Regions from separate parts of the Pseudomonas sp. S2_B10 genome, predicted to be linked through region 3. Evidence: predicted binding sites of a transcription regulator. Region 3 holds the regulator's gene; each other region holds the start of a gene.

What was found. The regulator sigma-54, encoded in region 3, starts transcription at its own class of promoters, with help from an activator protein. The targets are predictions, from matches to a motif close to ANTGGCATNNANNTTGCTNT.
Region 1: the regulator sigma-54 is predicted to act here: its motif matches at 3,440-3,459, upstream of AB4O45_RS21880 (circularly permuted type 2 ATP-grasp protein).
Region 2: the regulator sigma-54 is predicted to act here: its motif matches at 4,325-4,344, upstream of flgB (flagellar basal body rod protein FlgB).
Region 4: the regulator sigma-54 is predicted to act here: its motif matches at 4,161-4,180, upstream of glnK (P-II family nitrogen regulator).

What each region holds. Positions count from the first base shown of each region.
Region 1 is NZ_CP162768.1:4,879,512-4,885,295, forward strand. Features, by position in the region: gene AB4O45_RS21855 (hypothetical protein) at 26-556, shown strand; gene AB4O45_RS21860 (PLDc N-terminal domain-containing protein) at 628-819, shown strand; gene speE (polyamine aminopropyltransferase) at 1,061-1,936, shown strand; gene AB4O45_RS21870 (hypothetical protein) at 2,225-2,458, shown strand; gene AB4O45_RS21875 (ribonuclease E inhibitor RraB) at 2,668-3,015, shown strand; gene AB4O45_RS21880 (circularly permuted type 2 ATP-grasp protein) at 3,493-4,902, shown strand; gene AB4O45_RS21885 (alpha-E domain-containing protein) at 4,915-5,784, shown strand, end outside.
Region 2 is NZ_CP162768.1:1,387,959-1,393,742, forward strand. Features, by position in the region: gene AB4O45_RS06110 (ribonucleoside-diphosphate reductase subunit alpha) at 1-291, shown strand, start outside; gene flgE (flagellar hook protein FlgE) at 1,317-2,651, opposite strand; gene flgD (flagellar hook assembly protein FlgD) at 2,683-3,411, opposite strand; gene flgC (flagellar basal body rod protein FlgC) at 3,427-3,870, opposite strand; gene flgB (flagellar basal body rod protein FlgB) at 3,874-4,284, opposite strand; gene cheR (protein-glutamate O-methyltransferase CheR) at 4,644-5,471, opposite strand; gene AB4O45_RS06140 (chemotaxis protein CheV) at 5,518-5,784, opposite strand, start outside.
Region 3 is NZ_CP162768.1:3,963,835-3,969,618, reverse strand. Features, by position in the region: gene AB4O45_RS17650 (KdsC family phosphatase) at 1-316, shown strand, start outside; gene lptC (LPS export ABC transporter periplasmic protein LptC) at 325-897, shown strand; gene lptA (lipopolysaccharide transport periplasmic protein LptA) at 884-1,429, shown strand; gene lptB (LPS export ABC transporter ATP-binding protein) at 1,429-2,154, shown strand; gene AB4O45_RS17630 (RNA polymerase factor sigma-54) at 2,321-3,811, shown strand; gene hpf (ribosome hibernation-promoting factor, HPF/YfiA family) at 3,885-4,193, shown strand; gene ptsN (PTS IIA-like nitrogen regulatory protein PtsN) at 4,205-4,669, shown strand; gene rapZ (RNase adapter RapZ) at 4,672-5,529, shown strand; gene AB4O45_RS17610 (HPr family phosphocarrier protein) at 5,545-5,784, shown strand, end outside.
Region 4 is NZ_CP162768.1:2,713,683-2,719,466, reverse strand. Features, by position in the region: gene AB4O45_RS12280 (aldose 1-epimerase family protein) at 1-639, shown strand, start outside; gene AB4O45_RS12275 (YifB family Mg chelatase-like AAA ATPase) at 636-2,129, opposite strand; gene AB4O45_RS12270 (hypothetical protein) at 2,511-2,975, opposite strand; gene AB4O45_RS12265 (HigA family addiction module antitoxin) at 3,227-3,496, shown strand; gene AB4O45_RS12260 (accessory factor UbiK family protein) at 3,709-3,969, opposite strand; gene glnK (P-II family nitrogen regulator) at 4,364-4,702, shown strand; gene AB4O45_RS12250 (ammonium transporter) at 4,740-5,784, shown strand, end outside.

The sequences.
Region 1 (5,784 bases), 920 kb from region 3:
TACTGTCACTACAGGATCCGCCCTCATGAAAGCCGCACTCGTCGAACTCATCAGCAAAATCAGCTCCGGCTGCATGGGCGAGGACGAGATCCTGAAAGTGGCCGACGAAGCCGCTCAGGCCTACGCCGATGCCAATGCTTTTCTGGCCGCCAATCCGGACATCAACTACGACGACACATTCCCGATCCCGCTGGGTGAGTGGGTAGTGGTCGGCAGCCTGCCGGAAACTGTGCTGTTCCAGGCCGATACCTATGTCGATCTGTTCGCACAAATCGTTGCTTCGTTTGGCCCCGGCGTGGATTTCAACCTCAAGCCCAAACAACTGGCCAAGACCGAAGCACTGACCGCACTCAACCGCATCCAGGTGCAGATGAGCAGCCTGAACAAGGAAAACGGCGGTTACACGTTGATGAACTTCAGCCAGTTGCTCGACGATGAATTGCAAATGGTCCTGGTCTACGGCAACGACGTGCCCCGCGTGCTGGAGTTGTGCGCCGAGGTCGGCATCGCCGCTGCGCCGGCACTGGAAGCCTTGAAGGTCGCTGTTCACGTCTGAACGCAATAAAAGGGAACCCTGCGCGCGACCGTCTATCCTAAAAGTGCATGCCACTATTCTGGAGCGACACCATGGGTTCCACGTTCAACGGTCTGATTGGCCTGATCATCCTTGCCCTCGATATCTGGGCCATCATCAACGTGCTGAAAAGCGGCGCCTCCACCGGAATGAAAATCGTCTGGGTGTTGCTGATCATCCTCCTGCCGGTGCTGGGCCTGATCATCTGGGCTATTGCCGGGCCACGGGGTAACGTCCGGATCTGAGCTGATTTTCGATCACACGGTCATCCCTGTGGGAGCGAGCCTGCTCGCGAAGACGTTGTGTCAGTCGCCATCACCGGCAACTGATACTCCGCTTTCGCGAGCAGGCTCGCTCCCACAGTGGTTTGCGCTGGTAAAAAACAACTGGAGGTTCGACCTGTCATCTTCGGCAACGTAGAATGCGCGCCTTTCCCGGGCAATCGTCCCCACGATGGCGCCCGCGCATTTATCGGAGCACTTGACCATGACCGTCACCAAGACCAGCGAGTACCTGGAAACCCTCTACGAAGGCTACGGCCAGCGTTTTCGCATGGAAAAACTGCTGCACGAAGTGCGCACCGAACACCAGCATCTGGTGATCTTCCAGAACCCGCGCATGGGCCGGGTGATGGCGCTGGACGGCGTGATCCAGACCACCGAAGCCGACGAATTCATCTACCACGAAATGCTCACCCACGTGCCGATCCTTGCCCACGGCACCGCCAAGCGCGTGCTGATCATTGGCGGCGGTGACGGCGGCATGTTGCGCGAAGTGACCAAACACGCCGGCGTCGAGCACATCACCATGGTCGAAATCGACGGCACTGTGGTCGACATGTGCAAGGAATTCCTGCCGAACCATTCCGCCGGAGCCTACGACGATCCGCGCCTGAACCTGGTGATCGATGACGGCATGCGTTTCGTCGCCACCACCACTGAAAAATTCGACGTGATCATCTCCGACTCCACCGACCCGATCGGCCCGGGCGAAGTGCTGTTCTCGGAGAACTTCTACCAGGCGTGCCACCGCTGCCTGAACGAAGGCGGCATCCTCGTGACTCAGAACGGCACGCCGTTCATGCAAATCGACGAAGTCAAAACCACCGCCGGTCGCCTGCGCAGCCTGTTCCCGGACTGGCACTTCTACCAGGCCGCCGTGCCGACCTACATCGGCGGCTCGATGACCTTCGCCTGGGGCTCGACCAACCCGGCCTACCGCAAGCTCAGCCGTGAAACCCTGCAACAGCGCTTCATCGGCAGCGGCATCGTCACCCGTTACTACAATCCGGAAATCCACATCGGCGCGTTCGCCTTGCCGCAATACGTGCTGCAAGCGGTCAACAAGCCAAGCAACGACTGATCACTCTGAAGTCGCTCTGCAAGGGAGCTTTTGTGGCGAGGGGATCTATCCCCGTTGGGATGCGCAGCATCCGTGAACCGGCCTGCGCGGTGTCTCCGTTAAACCGCAATGGACGGCATTACGACTGCTGCGCAGCCGAACGGGGATAAATCCCCTCGCCACAGAGTCCGCCCTATCGATCGGATGGTTATTTTCACCGTTGGCGGCTGTAATCCTTTTGAACCAACTATCGCGGAAAAAAGTCGAGATAGAGGTAAGCCCATTTACGGGTTGATCGAGGAGGCACTGATGCAAAAGTGGAAAGTCACTTTCGTGGATGATCACGGCGAAATTGTTGATGAAGTCTTCGAACGTGAGGAATGCCCGTCCGATGATGAAGCCGCGCGGCTGATCAAGGAGCGGCTTCTTCCGGTCGCCGCCCAGCTGGATCTCAACGATCTGGAAGGGCGCACCGCCGATGCCGGGGTGAAAAACCTCAAGACCCAGAACGGCATCGAAATCCTCAGCATCACCCCTGTCTGAACACTTCCTGTCATCTCGTAAACCAGGCCTTGGCAGCGGCGCTCTCTTGGGGCTACTCTGCAAGCGAGATCAGCGAATGGATCGCTAAGGTCTGGTCTTGTCAGCTACATGCTTGTTTCCCGCGCGCAACCACGTTGCCGTAGTACTTAGGCCAAAAGGCCCGGGGCGGGAATACGGAAAGTCTATCCATCAATCGAGGGGGACGATTCATGAGCACAGCCTATCAAGAAGACATCAGCAGCAACGTTCTGCGCCGCATGAAAGAAGGCGGCTTCGATTTTTCCCGGTTCCATCCCATCGAGTTCTACGCGATTTTCCCGGACGAGGAGCGGGCGCGCAGGGCAGCAGGCAAATTTCGCGGTGAATCCATCAATGCCCAGGTCAGTGCGCGCGACGACGGCGCCTGGTCGCTGGAATTGAGCAAAGTGATGTACGCAACCTATGACGACATCGGCGATTTCGAGCAAGGCTTTTCTGCCGTGGTCGAACCGCTGGGCGGCATTATCGAGGGTTGGGGCGTGAAGCAGGAGGTGCGCAATCGTTACCGGTTGAATTGATATTGCGCATTGTTTGTCGGGCAACGGCTGACCTTCGGGTCGGCCGTTGTCGTTTCTGGCTTCTGCATATCGCAGTGGCAAAACCCTGAAACAAGAATCCCGGGCAAAAAAAAGCCACCGGAGAGGGTGGCTAAAAGGGAAGACGGGTATGCAATAAAGTCCTGTCGGGACGGGGCTGCCAAGGCAGTTCAGATCAGTTGAGCTGTCTCCTTCGCGGCGGCGTGCCGGGGAAGTTTTGCAGCGAATGCGCGGATTATCCGCAGTCGTGGCCGGGCAGTGAAATCAACTCTGACTATGCTGGTGATAGGCGATGCAGTGCGTCGCAATGAAGCGGGGGCAATCGGGCCGGGGCATTTGCCGCACAGGAATGGTGCGCAGCGTTCGGCGTGGATCTACAACCGATTGAAATCAAAGCGTTTATGCCGATGGCACGGGCCTTGCGAAGGCCTGTATGTCCGGAGTGACAAGGAGTACGGCATGATCCGCACCTATTTTGACGAGATGTACGATGCCGGCGGCCTGGTCCGCCCGCATTACCGGGAATTTGCCCGCTGGCTGGCCGAGACGCCCGACGAGCTGCTCGCGCAGCGTCGCCGCGAGGCCGATCTGTTGTTTCACCGTGCCGGGATCACCTTCACGCTCTATGGCGACGAGCAGGGCACCGAGCGCCTGATTCCGTTCGATACCATTCCCCGTAGCATCCCCGCCAGTGAATGGCGGATTGTCGAGCGCGGCTGCATCCAGCGGGTCAAGGCGTTGAACATGTTTCTCGCCGACCTCTACCACGAGCAGCGCATCATCAAGGCCGGGATTATTCCCGCCGAACAGGTGCTGGCCAACGAGCAATACCAATTGGCGATGCAAGGTCTGGATCTGCACCGCGATATCTATTCGCACATCTCCGGCGTCGATCTGGTGCGCGATGGCGATGGCACTTATTACGTTCTCGAAGACAACCTGCGCACACCCAGTGGCGTCAGCTACATGCTCGAAGACCGCAAGATGATGATGCGTCTGTTCCCTGAACTGTTCTCCGCCCAGCGCATTGCCCCGATCGATCACTATCCCAATCTGCTGCTTGATACCCTGAAAAGCTCAAGTCCGATCGACAACCCGAGCGTGGTGGTGTTGACGCCGGGACGCTTCAATAGCGCGTTCTTCGAACATGCGTTTCTGGCGCGGGAAATGGGCGTTGAACTGGTGGAAGGCGCAGATCTGTTCGTGCGTGACGACAAGGTGTTCATGCGCACCACCGATGGCCCGAAAGCGGTCGACGTGATCTATCGCCGCCTCGACGACGCATTCCTTGATCCGCTGGCGTTCAACCCGGACTCGATGCTCGGTGTGCCGGGGCTGCTGTCGTCCTATCGCTCCGGCAACGTGGTGCTGGCCAATGCCATCGGCACCGGGGTCGCGGACGATAAATCGGTTTACCCGTTTGTCACCGACATGATCCGTTTTTACCTCGACGAAGAGCCGATCCTGAAAAACGTGCCGACTTGGCAATGCCGCAACCCGTCCGAGCTGTCCCACGTACTGGCCAATCTTGCGGATTTGGTCGTCAAGGAAACCCAGGGCTCCGGCGGTTACGGGATGCTGGTCGGACCGGCCGCGACGACGGCGGAAATCGATGCCTTTCGCGAGCGCATCAAAGCCAAACCCCATGCCTACATTGCGCAACCGACACTATCGCTGTCGACCTGTCCGACCTTTGTCGAAAACGGCATCGCGCCGCGCCATATCGACTTGCGTCCGTTCGTGCTGTCCGGCCGCGAAACCCGTGTGGTGCCTGGCGGTTTGACCCGTGTCGCGTTGCGTGAAGGCTCCCTGGTGGTGAACTCCTCCCAGGGCGGCGGGACCAAGGACACCTGGGTAGTCGAGGATTGAAGGAAGCTTGCCATGTTAAGTAGAACTGCCTCGGATCTGTACTGGATGTCGCGTTACCTGGAGCGTGCGGAGAATCTCGCGCGCATGCTCGACATCAGTTATTCGCTGTCGCTGATGCCGCAGGACGGGCGCGGCGATGGTCTGCATGAACTCGCCATGCCGTTGCTGATCACCGGCACCCTGGACGATTACCTTGAACGCCACGGCGACCTGCACGCAGAGCGCCTGCTGCATTTCTTCGCACTGGACGCGGCCAACCCGGCGAGCATCTACAGCTGCCTCGGCGCTGCGCGGGCCAGTGCCCATGCCGTGCGCGGGCGAATCACTGCCGACATGTGGGAAAACATCAATGCGACCTGGCTGGAAATTCGTGGCATCGCCGAGCAGGGCCTGAGTCGTTATGGCATGAGCCGGTTTTGCGAATGGATCAAGGAACGTTCGCACCTGTTTCGTGGCGCCTCATACGGCACGATCATGCGCAACGACGCGTTTCGCTTTATTCGTCTGGGCACGTTTATCGAGCGCGCGGACAACACGCTGCGCCTGCTTGATGCCCGTTACGAAATGGCCGGCGATCAGGCCGAAGCAGTCAGCGACGGCACGGCGCACGCCTATTACCAATGGAGTGCGCTGCTGCGCGCCTTGTCCTCATTCGAGGCCTACACCGAAATCTACCGCGACGCGCCCGGCGCCCGGCATGTCGCCGAATTGCTGCTGTTGCGCGCCGATGTGCCGCGTTCGCTGCGTGCCTGTACAGAAGAGATTGACCAGATCCTCGCGCAACTGCCCGGCGCCAACGGCCGCCCGGCACAACGCCTGGCGGCGGAAATGGACGCGCGCCTGCGTTACACCGGCATCAACGAAATTCTCGAAGAAGGCCTG
Region 2 (5,784 bases), 2.6 Mb from region 3:
AAGTGGATCGACCAGGCCCAGTCGCTGAACCTGTACATCGCCGGCGCATCGGGCAAGAAGCTCGACGTGACCTACCGCATGGCTTGGTACCGCGGTCTGAAAACCACCTACTACCTCCGTGCCCTGGCCGCGACCAGCACCGAGAAGTCGACCATCAACACCGGTAAGCTGAACGCTGTTTCCAGCGGCGGCAACCACGGCGACGATTCGGTCCTGGCCGCTCCGGCAGGTCCGGCGCCAGTGCCAAAGGCCTGCGCGATCGACGAGCCGGATTGCGAAGCTTGCCAATAAGCTGAGCTGAGATCAGGCGTTGCGAGACGCCTGAGATCTCGAGACAAAAGAAAACCCTCGACAGACTTCAGGTTTGTTGGGGGTTTTGTTTTTTGGCGGCCTTGGCGGCCTCTGGGCCGACCAGGCTCTTGGGGTTTTGGGTGAATATCCGTTTTCTCGGTGCTGCGGCTGGCGGTTTCGCTCTTACAGCGAGTCACCTTTTTCAGACGCCAAAAAGGTAACCCAAAAGGCTTTGCCCCGGCGTACGGCCCGCTCGCTGGGGCTCGGGGTACCTTCGTTACGGGACCGATCCGGGCGCAGCGGCTCCGGTTGGCTTCGCTGCACCTACACTCGCTGTGTACGACTGCGTCGTACGGTCGCTGCGCTCCCACCCCCGGATCGATCCCGTAACGAAGCCTGCCGAAGGGGCAAAAGATCAAAAGCCGGATCAAAAGCCAGAGCAAAAGCAAAAGCAAAAGCAAAAGCCAGATCAAAAGATCGCAGCCTTCGGCAGCTCCTACAGTTGGATTGGGTACCACTTCAAGAACAGGTCGGCTGACATGCCGCCTTCGCGAGCAAGCTCGCTCCCACAAAAAGGCAAAAGCAGCGCAGCTGCCCGCGGCGAAGCCGCCCCACTCAACAATGAGCGCAAGCTCGAGTGCTCTTGATCTTGATCCACCGGCGACGTCGGAAGGCTGAGCGGAGGGATTGATCCGGGCGTGGGAGCGCAGCGACCGTCTGGCGCAGCCAGACACAGCGGAAGGAGGTGCAGCGAAGCAAACCGGAGCCGCTGCGACCGGATCGATCCCGCAGCGAAGGAACCCGAGCCTGCGAGGGCCGAACGCAGGAGCTAGCGTTTTTTGCTTACTTTTTTAGGCGCTTGTAAAAAAGTAAGTCGCCGTCAGGCGAAACCGCCAGCAGCCGCTACCGAAGCAACGGATATTCACCCAAACCCCCAACAGCCTGGTCGGCCCAAAGGCCGCCACGGCCAAAAAAAAAGCCCCTCAAAAACCGAGGGGCCCAAAAAAACCAGTCAGAAACCCGAATCAGGTCATCTGAATAATGGTCTGCATGATCGTGCTCTGAGTCGAAATGGTCTTGGCGTTCGCCTGATAGTTGCTCTGACCCTTGATCAGATCAACCAGCTCATTGGTCAGGTTAACGTTCGACTCTTCCAGCGAGTTGGACACCACCTCACCCAACGTACCGGTCTTCGGCGCGTCGTAGCCCGGAATACCCGAAGCGAAAGTCTCTTTCCAGCTAGTGCCACCAACAGCCTGCAAGCCCTGTTCGTTGGTGAAGCTGGCCAGCGCAACCTGGCCGATCGCCTTGCTCTGGTTGTTGCTGAAGTTGGCAAACAGCGTACCGGTGCCGTCGATGGTCAGATTAGTGATCTGGCCAGTGGCGTAACCATCCTGAGTCGGGATCGTACGCGAGGTATCAGCGTTGTACTGAGTGGTGTTGGCCATCGAGATGGTCACGCCATTCGGGTTCGCTGCCGCGCCGTTAGGCGTAAACACGCCATTGGTCACAGTGCCCGGCACCCAGCCGGTCATCTTCAGATCGCTGCTGATGATCGGGTTGGCTGGATCCGCCGGGTTAGGCGTGCTCACCTGAACCAGCTTGCCGGAGCTGTCGAACGACAATGTCGAGGCAACCGGCGCAGTGGTCACAGGGTTGCTGCCGGTAGCGTCCGGGTTACGGCCATCGACCAGGGTGTAAACCTTCCAGGTGTTCCCGCCAGTCTTGACCATGTACTGGTCCATGACGTGGGCGTTGCCCTGGGTGTCATAGATCGGTGTGCTGAAGGACTTGGTGTAAGTCTCAGGCTTCGACGGATCAAACTTGACGGCGCTGGCGCCGGTATCAACGATCACTGGCGAAGACGAATTGAGGTTGATGCTCGAGGTCACCGCAGAAGACGACTTCGGCGCCAGGTTCGAAGTGTCGATCTTCAGATCGGTCAACACGCCGTTGATGATCTTGCCGTTGGCATCCACACCGTAACCCTGCAGACGCGAGGTGTAGTCGGTGTTGGTGATGTAACCGGCGTTGTCGACCTTGAACGTACCGGCACGGGTGTAAGAGATCGAGCCGTTGTTGCTCATGGTGAAGAAGCCGGAACCGTTGATGCCCATGTCCAGCACGTTGCCAGTGTTGTTGATGTCACCCTGGGTGAACTGCTGGGAAACGTTGGCCAGGCGCACGCCGTTGCCGATCACTTTGCTGCCGCTGCCCAGACGAGTCGACGAATAGACGTCTTCGAATTCTGCGCGCGAGGATTTGAAACCGGCGGTGGCGACGTTGGCGATGTTGTTGCCGGTGACGTCGAGTTGTTTGTTGGCGGCATAGAGACCGCTAAGGCCGATGTTAAAAGACATGTTCCACTCCTTCGTGCCGGGTTAGTCGGCTCTATATACCAATGGTTTGTACTTTGGACAGGGCAACGGTGCCCTTGCCGGCCAGGTTGAGCATCAGCTCGCCACCGGTCTGGCTGATCGTCACGCTGTTGACGGTCGCCGGCAGGTAGGTCGCCAGGTCGGTCGCGGTGCCGTTGATCGGTGCGTTGGCCTTGAACGTGTAAGTGCCGACCGGAACCACGGTGCCGGCGGTGTCCTTGCCGTCCCAAGTGAAACTGGCATCGCCGGCAGCGCGGCTGCCCAGGTCGATGGTGCGCACGGTCTTGCCGTCCTTGTCGGTGATGGTCACGGTGCCGCCGGCAATCGACGACGGCACGGTGACCGAACCGGTCAGGCCTTTGCTCGGGTCATCGAGCTGGGCGGTGTTGGTCTGCACGATCACGTTGCGACCGACCAGCGACGACGCTTGCAACGCCTGCGACGAGTTGTAGTTGCCGGCAAGGCCACTGACAGTGGAGTTCAGCGTGGTGATGCCTTCAAGGCTGCTGAACTGCGCCAACTGCGCGACGAAGGCACTGTTGTCCTGCGGGTCGAGCGGGTTCTGGTTTTTCAGCTGGGTGACCAGCAATTGCAGGAAAGCATCCTTGCCCAGCGCCTGGCCGCCTGTGGCACTGTTGGTCGCCGAAGCGATGCCGCCCGACGTCGTGCTGCTGGCCTTCTTCGACGAGTTGGCCAGGATGTCGTTCATGCTCAGGCTGCTGGTGGTATCCGTAACGCTCATTGCAGTCGCCCCTTATTACTGACCGAGGGTCAGTACCTTCTGCATCATGGTTTTGGCGGTGTTCATCATTTCCGCGTTGGTCTGGAACGAGCGGCTCGCGGAAATCATGTCAGCCATTTCTTCCACCACGTTGACGTTCGGGTAGTAGACGTAGCCCTTGGCGTCGGCAGCCGGATGGTTCGGCTCGTAGCGCGCTTCGAGGTTGCTCTGGTCTTCGACAACGCCAAGCACCTGCACGCCCTGCCCGGCCGCGTCCTGGTTCTGGAAGAGCGAATTGCTGCCGCCGGCCTGGCCGCCCTGGAACATGGTGGCGAACACCGGATGACGGGCGCGGTAGGTCTGGTCGATGCTCGACGAAACGGTTTCGGCGTTGGCGATGTTCGAGGCCACGGTGTTCAGACGCGTGGTCTGCGCGCTCATGCCGCTGCCGGCAATGTTGAAAACGCTGGACAGGGACATGGATTATTCTCCGCGCAGGGCTGACACCAGCCCTTTGAATTTGCTGTTGAGCAAGGTGAAGCTGGCCTGGAAGCCGACGGCGTTTTCCGCGTAGTTCGACTGCTCCAGTTGAGCGTCAACGGTGTTCTGGTCGATCGAAGGCTGCATCGGCGTGCGATACATCAGCGACTCGTCGCCGTTGCCCAGCCCTTCAGCCTCGATGTGCCGGCTGTTGGTCATGTTCAGGGCAAAGTGGCCGCCGGTCTTGGTCTTCTCGGTCTGTGCTTCGAGCACTTTGGAGAAATCCAGATCCCGCGCTTTGTAGTTCGGGGTGTCGGCGTTGGCGATGTTGTTGGCCAGCACTTCGGCACGCTGGGCGCGGAAGCCCAATGCCTTTTCGTGAATGCCCAGCGCTTTGTCGAAGCTGATGCTCATGTCGGGAACCTTCAGGTGACCGGTTTTTCGTATCTGAGCTTTAGCAAGCGCCGTGCCAAATGATCAAAGCCCCGTATTCCGGGGCTTTGCGCCTGACAGGCAAAGCGGCAATGCCAGAAAAGCGGCAACCGGTTACCGCCGGATGCCGCTTTTCTGCCGCTTGCCGTCGTTGCCAGGTCAGCGCAGATCCCTGTGGGAGCGAGCCTGCTCGCGAAGGCGGCGTGTCAGGCGCCAACTGTCTTATGGACAGACCGCTTTCGCGAGCAGGCTCGCTCCCACAGGGGATTCGTGGAAAATAATTCGGGCATAAAAAAAGGAGGCCTTTGCGGGCCTCCCGTTTTTGTATCAGCGCAAACCGCTTATTTCGCCTTGTAGATAATCCCCGGGCTGCACTGAACCATCTGGTAATGATCCGGCAATCCGTTCAGCGCTTCCGAAGCGCCAAGGAACAGATACCCGCCCGGCTTCAACGTGCTGTGAATGCGCAACAGGATGTCCTTCTTCACTTCGGCAGAGAAGTAGATCAGTACGTTGCGGCAGAACACGATGTCGAACTTGCCCAGCGCCGCGTAGCTGTCGAGCAGGTTGAACGAGCGGAATTCCACCCGGCTCTTGATCGGCGCCTTGACCACCCAGCGCCCCGGCCCTTTCGGGTCGAAGTAGCGTTGCAGGCGTTCCGGCGACAGACCGCGACCGATCGCCAGGCTGTCGTACTCGCCGGTCTTGCAGTTGTTGAGCATCAGGCCCGACAGATCAGTGGCAACGATCTGCACGCCCATCTTCAACTGACCCAGGTTGCTACGCTCGAACTCGTCGATCGACATCGACAGCGAGTACGGTTCCTGTCCCGACGAGCAGGCCGCCGACCAGATCCGCAGACGCTGGTTGGGGCTGGCCTTGATCGCTTCCGGCAGTACCTTGTTCTTCAAGACTTCAAACGGATAGGTGTCGCGAAACCACAGAGTTTCGTTGGTCGTCATGGCATCGACCACCTGCTCGCGCAAACCGCTGCGCGGCTGGGTCTGGATGCGCTGTACCAGCTCACCCAGGGACTTGATGCCTTGCTGCTCCATCAGTTTGTTGAGACGGCTCGAGACCAGATACTGCTTGTTTTCACCGAGCAGAATGCCACAGGCTTTTTCCAGGAAGACCCGGAACTGTTCGAAATCCAAATTACCCGTAGACAATGATGCCGCCTCTTAAATCGTGTTGACCGCCAGGGGCAGAAGGCCCCTAGCTGATATCTGCTGCTTTGATCCGGTCGACTACCCGGGATGCGAGGTCATCAGGACGGAATTTGGCCAGGAAGTCATCAGCACCGACTTTCTTCACCATCGCCTGATTGAATACCCCCGACAACGAAGTATGCAGGATGATATGGAGCTTTTGCATGCGTGCGTCGCCGCGGATTTCCGCCGTCAGGGTGTACCCGTCCATCTCCGGCATCTCGATGTCGGAAATCATCATCAGGAACTCTTCTTCCGGCTTCTTGCCCTCGTC
Region 3 (5,784 bases):
GCGCCGCGCGAAAAACCTCGGCATCCCGCATCTGTTTCAGGGGCGCGAGGACAAACTGGTGGTACTCGACGGTCTGCTCGCGCAACTGGGCCTAAGCTATGAAGAAGTCGCCTATCTCGGTGACGATCTGCCAGACTTGCCGGTGATCCGCCGTGTAGGGCTGGGCATGGCGGTGGCCAACGCTGCCGATTTCGTCCGCGAACACGCCCACGGCGTTACCCGCGCCCGTGGCGGCGAAGGTGCCGCCCGCGAATTCTGCGAATTGATCCTGCGCGCCCAGGGCCGCCTCGAAGCGGCCAACGCCGCGTACCTGTGAGCCTGACCATGTTTAGCAAAAAGTTTCGCAATTTCCTGCTGTTCGGCTGCATCGCGGCGATTTTCGCTGCGGTGGGCTACTGGAACATCAGCCCGGAGCGCTTCCTCGACAAGCCGCCAGTCTCGGCCGCCGAGAATCCGATCGACTGGTACGCGACCAACACGCATACCATTCAATACCTGCCCGACGGCAAGGTGCAGTATGAGATGACCTCCGACAAGGCCGAGCACGTCAAGGCCACTGATGTCACTCTGGTAACCAAGCCTGATTTGAACATGTACCGCGGCACCAACTTCCCGTGGCACGTGACCAGCGAGCGCGGCGAAGTGAATTCGGGCGGCACCGAAGTGGAATTGATCGATTCGGTCCGCGTACAGCGCACCGACGAGAAACAGCGCGGCACCCTGATCACCAGCACCCGCATGACCGTGTTCCCGCAGCAAGAATATGCGCAGACCGCGCAACCCGTTAGAATCGAGGGCGCTGGCGGCGTATCGACTGGCGTCGGAATGAAAGCGTACCTGAAGGACAGCAGGATACACCTGCAATCGAACGTAAGAGGACAGTATGAGGCTCGTTAAAACCCTCCCTATTTTGCTCAGTCTGGGCGCAGCACTGGGAAGCGCGAGCGCCTGGTCCCTGCCGAACGATCAGCAGCAGCCTATCCGCATTCAGGCCGACGACGCCCAACTGGACGACAAGAATGGCATCGCCACCTATAAAGGTGACGTGATCATTACCCAAGGCTCGATGATCGTTAAAGGCAACACCGTGACCATGACGCGCGCGCCCAATGGCGACATCGACGTGGTGACCTCGGTAGGCAACCTGGCTTACTTCGAGCAGTTGCAGACCCAGGGCGACGCCAACCCGGTCAAGGGCTACGGCGTGACGATTCAATACCACGCCCAGCAGAACCGGGTGGTGCTGATCGACAAGGCCAAGGTTATCGACAAGGATAACAACGTCACCCAGGGCGAAAAAATCGTCTACGACACCGTGAAGAAGCTGGCCAGCGCCGGTCGCGCCACGGGCAGCAAGGTCACCGAATCGCGTCCGCGCATCGACATGGTGATCCAGCCGAAGAAGAAAACCGAAGAGAAATCCCAGTAATGGCAACTCTGAAAGCTCAGCATCTGGCCAAGGCCTATAAAAGCCGCCAGGTCGTGCGTGACGTCAGCCTGTCGATCGACAGCGGGCAGATCGTCGGCTTGCTCGGTCCGAACGGCGCCGGCAAGACTACGTGCTTCTACATGATCGTTGGCCTGGTGCAGGCAGATCAGGGCCGTGTGCTGATCGATGATCTGGACGTCAGCCACCAGCCGATGCACGGCCGCGCCAAGGCCGGTATCGGCTATCTGCCGCAAGAAGCGTCGATCTTCCGTAAACTGTCGGTCGCCGACAACATCATGGCGATCCTCGAGACCCGCCCGGAGCTGGACAAGGCCGGTCGTCGCAAGGAGCTGGAAAGCCTGCTGCAGGAATTCCACATCAGCCACATCCGCGACAACCTCGGCATGAGCCTGTCCGGCGGTGAGCGTCGCCGGGTGGAAATCGCTCGCGCCCTGGCCACTGCACCCAAGTTCATCCTGCTCGACGAACCGTTCGCCGGTGTCGACCCGATCTCGGTCGGCGACATCAAGCAGATCATCCATCACCTCAAGGCCAAGGGCATCGGCGTGCTGATCACCGACCACAACGTGCGTGAGACGCTGGATATTTGCGAAACCGCTTACATCGTCAACGACGGTCAACTGATCGCTGAAGGCGATGCCGAGACCATCCTGGCCAACGATCTGGTCAAGGAAGTGTATCTGGGTCACGAGTTCCGCCTGTAAGCGCGACAGCGCTGTATCGATTCAAGGCGCATTTATCCGCTTTAATTGTTACAGCGCTCTAGGCAAACACTTCAGTTTCAGGCATATAATTTGCTTAAGTTTGGCGCTTCGGTGCCCTGTAGTGGATGGCGCAAAGCGCCGGCGAATAAGGTGTTAAGCCCCTGCCATGAAACCATCGCTAGTCTTGAGAATGGGCCAGCAGCTGACGATGACACCGCAGCTGCAACAGGCCATCCGCCTGCTCCAATTGTCGACCCTGGACCTGCAACAGGAGATCCAGGAGGCTCTGGAATCCAATCCGATGCTCGAGCGCCAGGAAGAAGGCGACGACTTCGACAATGCCGATCCGCTGGCCGACAACGCCGAACAGAAGCCCGCCGAAATCCAGGAACCCTCCTACCAGGAAACCGCCCCGACGGTGGATAACCTCGAGGATGGCGATTGGAACGAGCGCATCCCCAACGAACTGCCAGTGGATACTGCCTGGGAAGACGTTTACCAGACCAGCGCCAGCAGCCTGCCCAGCAGCGATGACGATGAGTGGGATTTCACCACCCGCACGTCCGCCGGCGAGAGCCTGCAAAGCCATCTGCTCTGGCAACTGAACCTGGCGCCGATGTCCGACACCGATCGCCTGATCGCTGTCACCCTGATCGACTGCATCAACAATCAGGGCTATCTGGACGAAACACTCGAAGAAATTCTTGAAGCGTTCGATCCGGAACTGGACATCGAGCTCGACGAAATCGAAGCCGTCCTGCATCGCATCCAGCAATTCGAGCCCGCTGGTATCGGCGCCCGCAACCTCAGCGAATGCCTGCTGCTGCAATTGCGCCAGCTGCCCGCGAAGACGCCGTGGCTGACCGAGGCCAAGCGGCTTGTCGCCGATTACATCGACCTGCTCGGCAGCCGCGATTACAGCCAGTTGATGCGGCGCATGAAGCTCAAGGAAGACGAGCTGCGCCAGGTCATCGAACTGGTGCAGAGCCTCAATCCGCGTCCCGGCTCACAGATCGAGTCGACCGAAGCCGAATACGTCATTCCCGACGTGATCGTGCGCAAGGACAACGAGCGCTGGCTGGTCGAGCTGAACCAGGAATCGGTGCCTCGCCTGCGCGTCAACGCCCAGTACGCCGGTTTCGTGAAGCGTGCCGACACCAGCGCCGACAACACTTTCATGCGCAACCAGTTGCAGGAGGCCCGCTGGTTCATCAAGAGCCTGCAGAGCCGCAACGAAACCCTGATGAAAGTGGCCACGCAGATCGTCGAACATCAGCGCGGCTTCCTCGAATACGGCGACGAAGCAATGAAGCCGTTGGTATTGCATGACATCGCCGAAGCGGTCGGCATGCACGAATCGACGATTTCCCGGGTGACCACACAAAAATTCATGCATACCCCGCGCGGTATTTATGAGCTGAAATACTTTTTCTCCAGCCACGTCAGCACCTCCGAAGGCGGCGAATGCTCGTCCACGGCGATCCGCGCGATCATCAAGAAACTGGTCGCTGCGGAAAATCAGAAAAAGCCGTTGAGTGACAGCAAGATCGCTGGTTTACTGGAGGCACAAGGCATTCAGGTGGCTCGCCGCACCGTCGCCAAGTACCGCGAATCCCTCGGAATCGCGCCTTCGAGCGAACGCAAGCGGTTGATGTAAGCCACGTTACAGCGTTCCAGTGGCAGGCTTTTCGGCCTGCCGCTTTATGCACTGGCAACGAAGGAGAAGCTGTATGCAAGTCAACATCAGTGGACACCAACTGGAAGTGACCCAACCTCTGCGTTCCTACATCGAGGAAAAACTCCAGCGACTGGAGCGACATTTCGACAAGATCACCAACGTGCAGGTCACGATGTGCGTCGAAAAGCTGAAACAGAAGATCGAAGCCACCTTGCATATTCCCGGCAGTGAAGTGGTCGCAAACGCAGAAGATACCGACATGTACGCTGCGATCGACTCACTTACCGACAAGCTGGATCGCCAACTCAAAAAGCATAAGGAAAAGACCCAGAGCCTCCTCCAGGGCGCGACCGGTCGTTAACACCCCTATCCATGATCCGACTTGAAACCATCCTGACCCCCGGCCGTTCCCAAGTGAACGCGCCGGGCGGCAGCAAGAAAAAAGCCCTCGAACAGATTGCCAACCTGATCCACCGCGAAGTGCCGGATCTGGCGATGCAGGATGTCTTCGAGGCGCTGATCGCCCGTGAAAAACTCGGCTCCACCGGTTTTGGCAACGGCATCGCCATTCCCCACTGCCGCCTCAAGGGCTGCGCGGGGCCAGTGAGCGCCCTGCTGCACCTCGAAGCCCCGATCGATTTCGACGCCATCGACGGCGCTCCGGTGGACCTGTTGTTCGTATTGCTGGTCCCGGAAGCCGCAACCGACGCGCATCTGGAGTTGTTGCGCCAGATCGCCAGCATGCTCGACCGCAAGGAAGTGCGCGACAAGCTACGCAGCGCTCCGAGCAATGAAGCCTTGTACCAGGTCGTACTGGACGAGCAGAACGGGCACTAATCATGCGTTTGATCATTGTCAGTGGCCGTTCGGGCTCGGGTAAAAGTACCGCCCTGAATGTCCTTGAGGACAACGGCTACTACTGCATCGACAATCTGCCGGCCGGTTTGCTGCCGGAACTGGCCGAGCGAGCGCTGATTCACACAGAACTGGCGCAGCCGCTGGTCGCCGTGTCGATCGATGCGCGCAACCTGCCCAGCCATCTGTCACGTTTCCCTGAGTTGCTCGAAGACGTGCGTGCCAAGCATATCAAGTGCGATGTGCTGTACCTGGACGCCGATGAAGAAACCCTGCTCAAGCGTTTTTCCGAGACCCGTCGTCGTCACCCCCTGAGCAACGCCAATCGCTCACTGGCCGAGGCGATTCACGACGAAACCGCCCTGCTTGGTCCGATCGCCGATCTGGCCGACCTGAAGATCAACACCACCAGTCTGAATCTGTATCAACTGCGCGACACCATCAAGTTGCGCCTGTTGAATCAACCGGAGCCCGGTACGGCGTTTCTGGTCGAGTCGTTCGGCTTCAAGCGCGGCATGCCGGTCGACGCCGACCTCGTGTTCGACGTGCGCTGCCTGCCCAATCCGTACTGGAAACCGGAGCTGCGCGCGCAATCCGGCCTCGATGCCCCTGTGGCCGAGTACCTGGCGCAGCAGCCGGATGTCGAAGAAATGTATCAGGACATCTACGCCTACCTGAACAAGTGGCTGCCACGCTTCGCCGCCAGCAACCGCGCCTACGTCACCATTGCCATTGGCTGCACCGGCGGGCATCACCGCTCCGTCTACCTGACCGAACGACTGGGTCAGGCCCTGCAGAAAACCCTGAAGAACGTCCAGGTTCGCCACCGCGACCTCACCTAAAGGATCCACACCGCGATGCCTGCTCGTGAAATCGAAATCATCAATAAGCTGGGCCTGCATGCCCGGGCATCGGCCAAATTTGTCGGCGTGGCGGGTCAGTATCCAGACTGCACGATCCGAGTGGGACGCATACCTGAAACGACTGTCGACGGCAAGAGCATCATGGCAATGATGATGCTCGCGGCGGGCAAAGGCACCAAGATCCATTTGAGCACCGAAGGCGAACAGGCTCAGGAAGCCATGGACGCATTGGTC
Region 4 (5,784 bases), 1.3 Mb from region 3:
TCGGTAGCGACCGAACTGGTCACCGAACCGGGCAGCGCAAGCTTCGCCCTTAACGACACTCTGACCAACAACGGCGACTATGCGAAGGAATATCAGGCGCTGTATCACAGCAATTTCAGCACGCCGTTTCTTGAGCAAGGGGCAAAATTCGCTGCGCCGGTGAAGCAGGTATCGCCGTTCAACGACAAGGCCAAGGGTGACCTGCCCGACTGGCAGACCTATCGCGCGCCAACCAAGGACTACGACGAAACTGTCTACAACGTCGTGCCTTACGCCGACGCCAAGGGCGACACCTTGACTGTGTTGCACAACAAGGCCGGTAGTCTCGGCGTATCCGTTGGCTTCAACACCGAGCAGTTGCCGGTGTTCTCGCTGTGGAAAAACACCGACACCCAGGGGCAGGGCTACGTCACCGGGCTGGAGCCGGGAACCAGTTTTTCCTATAACCGTCGCTATCAGCGGCCGTTGAATCTGGTGCCGACCATCGCCCCAAAACAGCACAAGCAGTTCCAGATCAGCTACAGCCTGTTGGCGGATAAAGCTGCGGTGGATAACGCCTTGAAGCGCGTGACCGAGATTCAGGCCGGGCGTGATACCGAAGTGCGCCAGACGCCGCTGGTTGATCTGACCGAGCATTAAGGTGTCGCCGGCCGGTATTGCAGTGCCTCGGCCAAGTGTTCGCGCTTGATTGCATCGACTTGCTCGAGGTCTGCCAGAGTGCGGGCGACCTTGAGCAGGCGATGGGCCGAGCGCAGCGAAAGCGTCAGCCGTTCACAGGCTGATTCCAGCCATGTCTCATCGGCTGTGGATAACTTGCAGTGCCGCTTCAATCCCGGCAGATCGAGAAACGCATTGGCACAGCCCTGACGCTTCTGCTGTCGTTCGCGAGCCTCGGCCACCAAAGCCGCAGCGCTGGCGCTGTTTTCGCCGGGCTTGGCTGCCGGATTCAACGCGGTTGCCTCCCGCGCCACGGTCAGGTGCAGATCGATACGATCCAGCAGCGGCCCTGACAGCTTGTTGCGATAGCGTTGGACCATATCCGGTGTGCACGAGCATTTGCCGCTGGGTTCGCCAAGATATCCACAGGGGCACGGATTCATCGCGGCAACCAATTGAAATCGCGCGGGGAAACGTACGCGATCCTTGGCCCGCGCGATGACGATATGTCCCGACTCCAAAGGCTCGCGTAAAACTTCCAACACCTTGCGATCAAACTCAGGCAACTCATCGAGAAACAGCACGCCATGGTGGGCGAGGGTGATCTCGCCGGGTTGCGGTTTCGAGCTGCCACCGACCAATGCCGGCCCTGAAGCCGAATGGTGCGGTTGCCTGAACGGCCGCTGCGGCCAGTGAGTCAAGGGAACCCCGCTGGCGACCGATTGAATCGCTGCCACTTCCAGCGCCTCGCATTCGGATAGCGGCGGCAGTAATCCTGGCAGACGACTGGCCAGCAGCGTCTTGCCAGTTCCCGGAGGCCCGCTGAACAACAAGTTGTGCGCCCCCGCTGCGGCAATCAGCAGTGCGCGCTTTGCGGCTGTTTGACCCTGCACTTCGTTGAGGTCGGGATAGGGCTTGGCAGCGTGCATCAAACCATCGGAAACGTAAGGCTCGACCGGCGTGTGCCCATTGAAATGCGCCACCGCTTCCAGCAAATGATCGACCGCAAACACCTTGAGCCCGGATGCCAGGCACGCCTCTTCTGCATTCGCTCGAGGCACCACCAGCGCCCGCCCGGCCTTGCGCGCCGCCAGTGCCGCCGGCAGCACACCACGCACCGGCCGCACGGCACCCGACAGCGCCAACTCACCCAGACATTCCACCTCGTCCAGGGTCAGGCAGGGCACCTGCACACTCGCCGACAGAATCCCCAAGGCAATCGCCAGATCAAACCGCCCGCCATCCTTGGGCAGGTCCGCCGGCGCCAGATTCAAGGTGATCCGCCGCGCCGGAAATTGCAGTCCGGAATTGATGATCGCGCTGCGTACGCGATCCTTGCTCTCCTTCACCGCCGCTTCAGGCAGGCCGACCATGGTCAGCGACGGCAGACCGTTGGCCAGATGGACTTCGACGGTAACAGCGGGGGCTTCCACGCCAATCTGGGCGCGACTGTGGACAATGGAGAGGGACATGGTCGTTCCTTGAGCTGAATCGGGGAGCCGCTTCCTGCGGGTTTTTGAAGGGTAGTTGAGCCGGGTTTCAGTGCTGAAATAGAGGTTTACAAGACGTATCCAGACCCGATGGGCTGTCACTGCTTGCCTGAATTAGAGCGTTGACTCTCGCCCGGCATTGAAGGATCATCCCATTCGAGGACTGCAACTGCGCATTCGTCGGGACTGGGCACCAGCAAAAGCTCCCCCGCATTTTTGGCAGCAGAGAAAGCTGGTTTCTCTGAAGTAGTGACGACGGGCTAGCCTGTCGGATTCTGAACCCAAGGCTGTAAAGCCCGGAGCTAAAGAATCGCTGCGACTACTCCTCAAAAAATACTTAAAAGGCGTCCATCGGACGCTTTTTTATTTCTGATTTGACGGTGCTCGTGGTATCTGCCCCACTAACGTGCCATGTGCGCGTTTTTGCGGGTACCAAGTCACCACGAAGTAACCAAATCCTGTGGCGCGCTCGTGTCGCGGTTCAAGAATCAGTGTTCCCATAGAAGTCCTTAGTACCGCGACCCTGTTTCCACATCGCTGTTCTTTGAACTCACAATAGATTTGTGCTCCCGGGACGATCATTTTCGCAACAATCGCTGCTACCCCATCGGCAGTCTGGCAACCATGCTTGAGCAAATCGGCACTATGGGCTTCCCAAATGTGCACTACGCCAAAACCACTATTCGCTCGACGGTGAATACCTACCCGCAGGTAAATCTTCCCGCCTGGCAAGCCGAATTTTGGCATATCGGGGATCGTGCCAAAGATGTAACCACCATCTGGATGCTGAACTAGCGTGTTTTCTTTGAGCTTGAGCAAATCAGACAAGAGGGATCCAGAACCAGAGTGTCTGGCGATCAATGTGTATCGCCTGGAACTCGACGAATAGGATCGACCAGCGCAGGCGAAAGCCACCAGCCTAATCACAGCGAAGAGCTCACGGAATCAGGCGCAGACGCTGATGTTTGTAGGGCCATGCCCTAATATTTGTAGGACGCTGGCGAAAGGGGTGTGAAGGTCTTGTACCGGGAGTCGGATGTTCCACTTTGGCCACTCAACGCAGCCTCTGGAGGCGAAAAATGGACCGCAGTGGTATGCGCCCGATTCATCCGGGCGAGGTTCTGAATAAGGAATTCATGGAGCCGTTGAGCATGACCGTCATGGATCTGGCCATGCCCACGAAATGGCCCGAAAGCGAGATCGAAGAGCTTGTGAAATGCCAGCTCAGGATCTGCGCCGATCTGGCAATCAGCCTCGCCATTCAGCTCAACACTACGCCTGAGTTCTGGATGAATCTTCAGTCGACTTACGATTTGCGCAGAGCCCAGCTCCGGCATGCGGGCTCATAGCGATTGCAGCATCCGCGAAGCCCTTTTCCACCATGGCCCTGCCCGGGTCGCCCAACCCTCTGCTGAACATTCAGCATCAGATGAGCTTAGAAACCTGGGTTTTTTGGCGCAATCGGACGGCGGTCATCAAGGTTGTAGGACGTTGCGGGGATGGTTCAAGGGCTGAAGATCAAAAGATCGCAGCCTTCGGCAGCTCCTACAGGGGACGCGAATTATTCAGCGGGCGGTGTCAGCTTCGCTTCCATCTCGGCAACCTTGGCTTCGAGGCTTTCGAGGCGGGCGCGAGTACGCGCCAGCACTACCATCTGACTATCGAACTCTTCCCGGCTGACCAGATCAAGTTTGCTGAAGGCACTTTGCAGCAGCATTTTGAACTGGCTTTCGATTTCGGCTTTCGGCAGCGGGGTGTCGCCGTTGAAGAGGCGGGAGGCGGTGCCGCTCAGGGCGTCGAGGAAGTCTTTGGGCGCGAGCATGGGAAATGTCCTGGAAACAATGGCCGGCAGTGTATCACGCAGTGTCTATAGTCAATCCCGTTGCACGGATGCACGCTTTTCGCGCAGGGGGACGGACGGTGGCGCACCGTTGTTGTGCGTATCGGCAAAAGCTTTTCTGCCCGAGCGCGTGCAACAGGGGCCAAGAGATTGAAATGCAGGGTTTTTGCCGAGCTGGCAAGGTTTCTGCTTAGTCACCCTCGACCCATGCACTGATGCAGTCGCTGTGACGAATGCAGTGCGGCAGACGAAGCGGGGAGTTTCGTCTGATGCGGTTAGCTGGCGTCAACGATGCGTTACAAAGCCAGGCACTGCGCTTAGACTTGAGACGGGTTTGTTTTCCTGGGGCAAGTCCACCAATTCGGGAGAGAGTTTCATGAAGCTAGTCACTGCCATCATCAAGCCGTTCAAGTTGGACGACGTGCGCGAGTCGCTGTCCGAAATCGGCGTGCAGGGCATTACCGTTACTGAAGTCAAAGGCTTCGGCCGGCAGAAGGGTCACACCGAGCTGTATCGCGGCGCGGAATATGTGGTCGATTTTCTGCCCAAGGTGAAAATCGACGTGGCCATCGACGACAAGGATCTGGATCGGGTTATCGAGGCGATAACCAAAGCGGCCAACACCGGCAAGATCGGTGACGGCAAGATCTTCGTGGTCAATCTGGAACAGGCGATCCGCATCCGTACCGGCGAAACCGATACCGACGCGATCTAAGCGCCGCCACAAACCCAACGCCCCAGGAGAAAACAATATGACTCTGCGTAAATTCGCAGGGCTAGGCGCCCTGTTGTCCATCGTAATGCCCGGCATCGCCATGGCGGCAGACGAAGTGGCAGCGCCAGTCCTCAATTCCGGCGACACCGCCTGGATGCTCACCTCGACAGCGCTCGTGCTGTTCATGACCATCCCCGGCCTGGCGCTGTTCTACGGCGGTATGGTTCGCTCGAAAAACATTCTTTCCGTGCTGATGCAGTGCTTCGCCATTACCGGTCTGATCAGCATCCTGTGGGTCATTTATGGCTACAGCATTGCCTTCGACACCACCGGCATGGAGCAGGGCGTCGTCAACTTCAATTCGTTCTTCGGTGGCATGGGCAAGGCGTTCCTCGCCGGTGTCACGCCTTCGAGCATCACCGGCCCGGCGGCGCTGTTCCCTGAAGCGGTGTTCATCACCTTCCAGATGACCTTCGCGATCATCACCCCGGCGCTGATCGTCGGTGCGTTCGCCGAGCGCATGAAGTTCTCCGCGATGCTGATTTTCATGGGCATCTGGTTCACTCTGGTTTATGCACCGATCGCGCACATGGTCTGGTCCGGTAACGGCGGCCTGATGTGGGACTGGGGCGTGCTCGACTTTGCTGGCGGCACCGTGGTGCACATCAACGCCGGTATCGCCGGCCTGGTCGCGTGCCTGGTACTGGGCAAGCGCAAAGGCTTCCCGACCACACCGATGGCTCCGCATAACCTCGGCTACACCCTGATGGGCGCGGCGATGCTGTGGGTTGGCTGGTTCGGCTTCAACGCTGGTTCCGCTGCTGCCGCCAACGGCACTGCCGGTATGGCCATGCTGGTTACTCAGATCGCCACCGCCGCTGCGGCACTGGGCTGGATGTTTGCCGAGTGGGTCACCCACGGCAAGCCAAGCGCACTGGGGATTGCTTCGGGCGTGGTCGCCGGTCTGGTCGCGATCACTCCGGCCGCTGGCACTGTAGGCCCGATGGGTGCACTGGTGATCGGTCTGGCCGCAGGCGTGGTGTGCTTCTTCTGCGCCACCACCCTGAAACGCAAACTCGGCT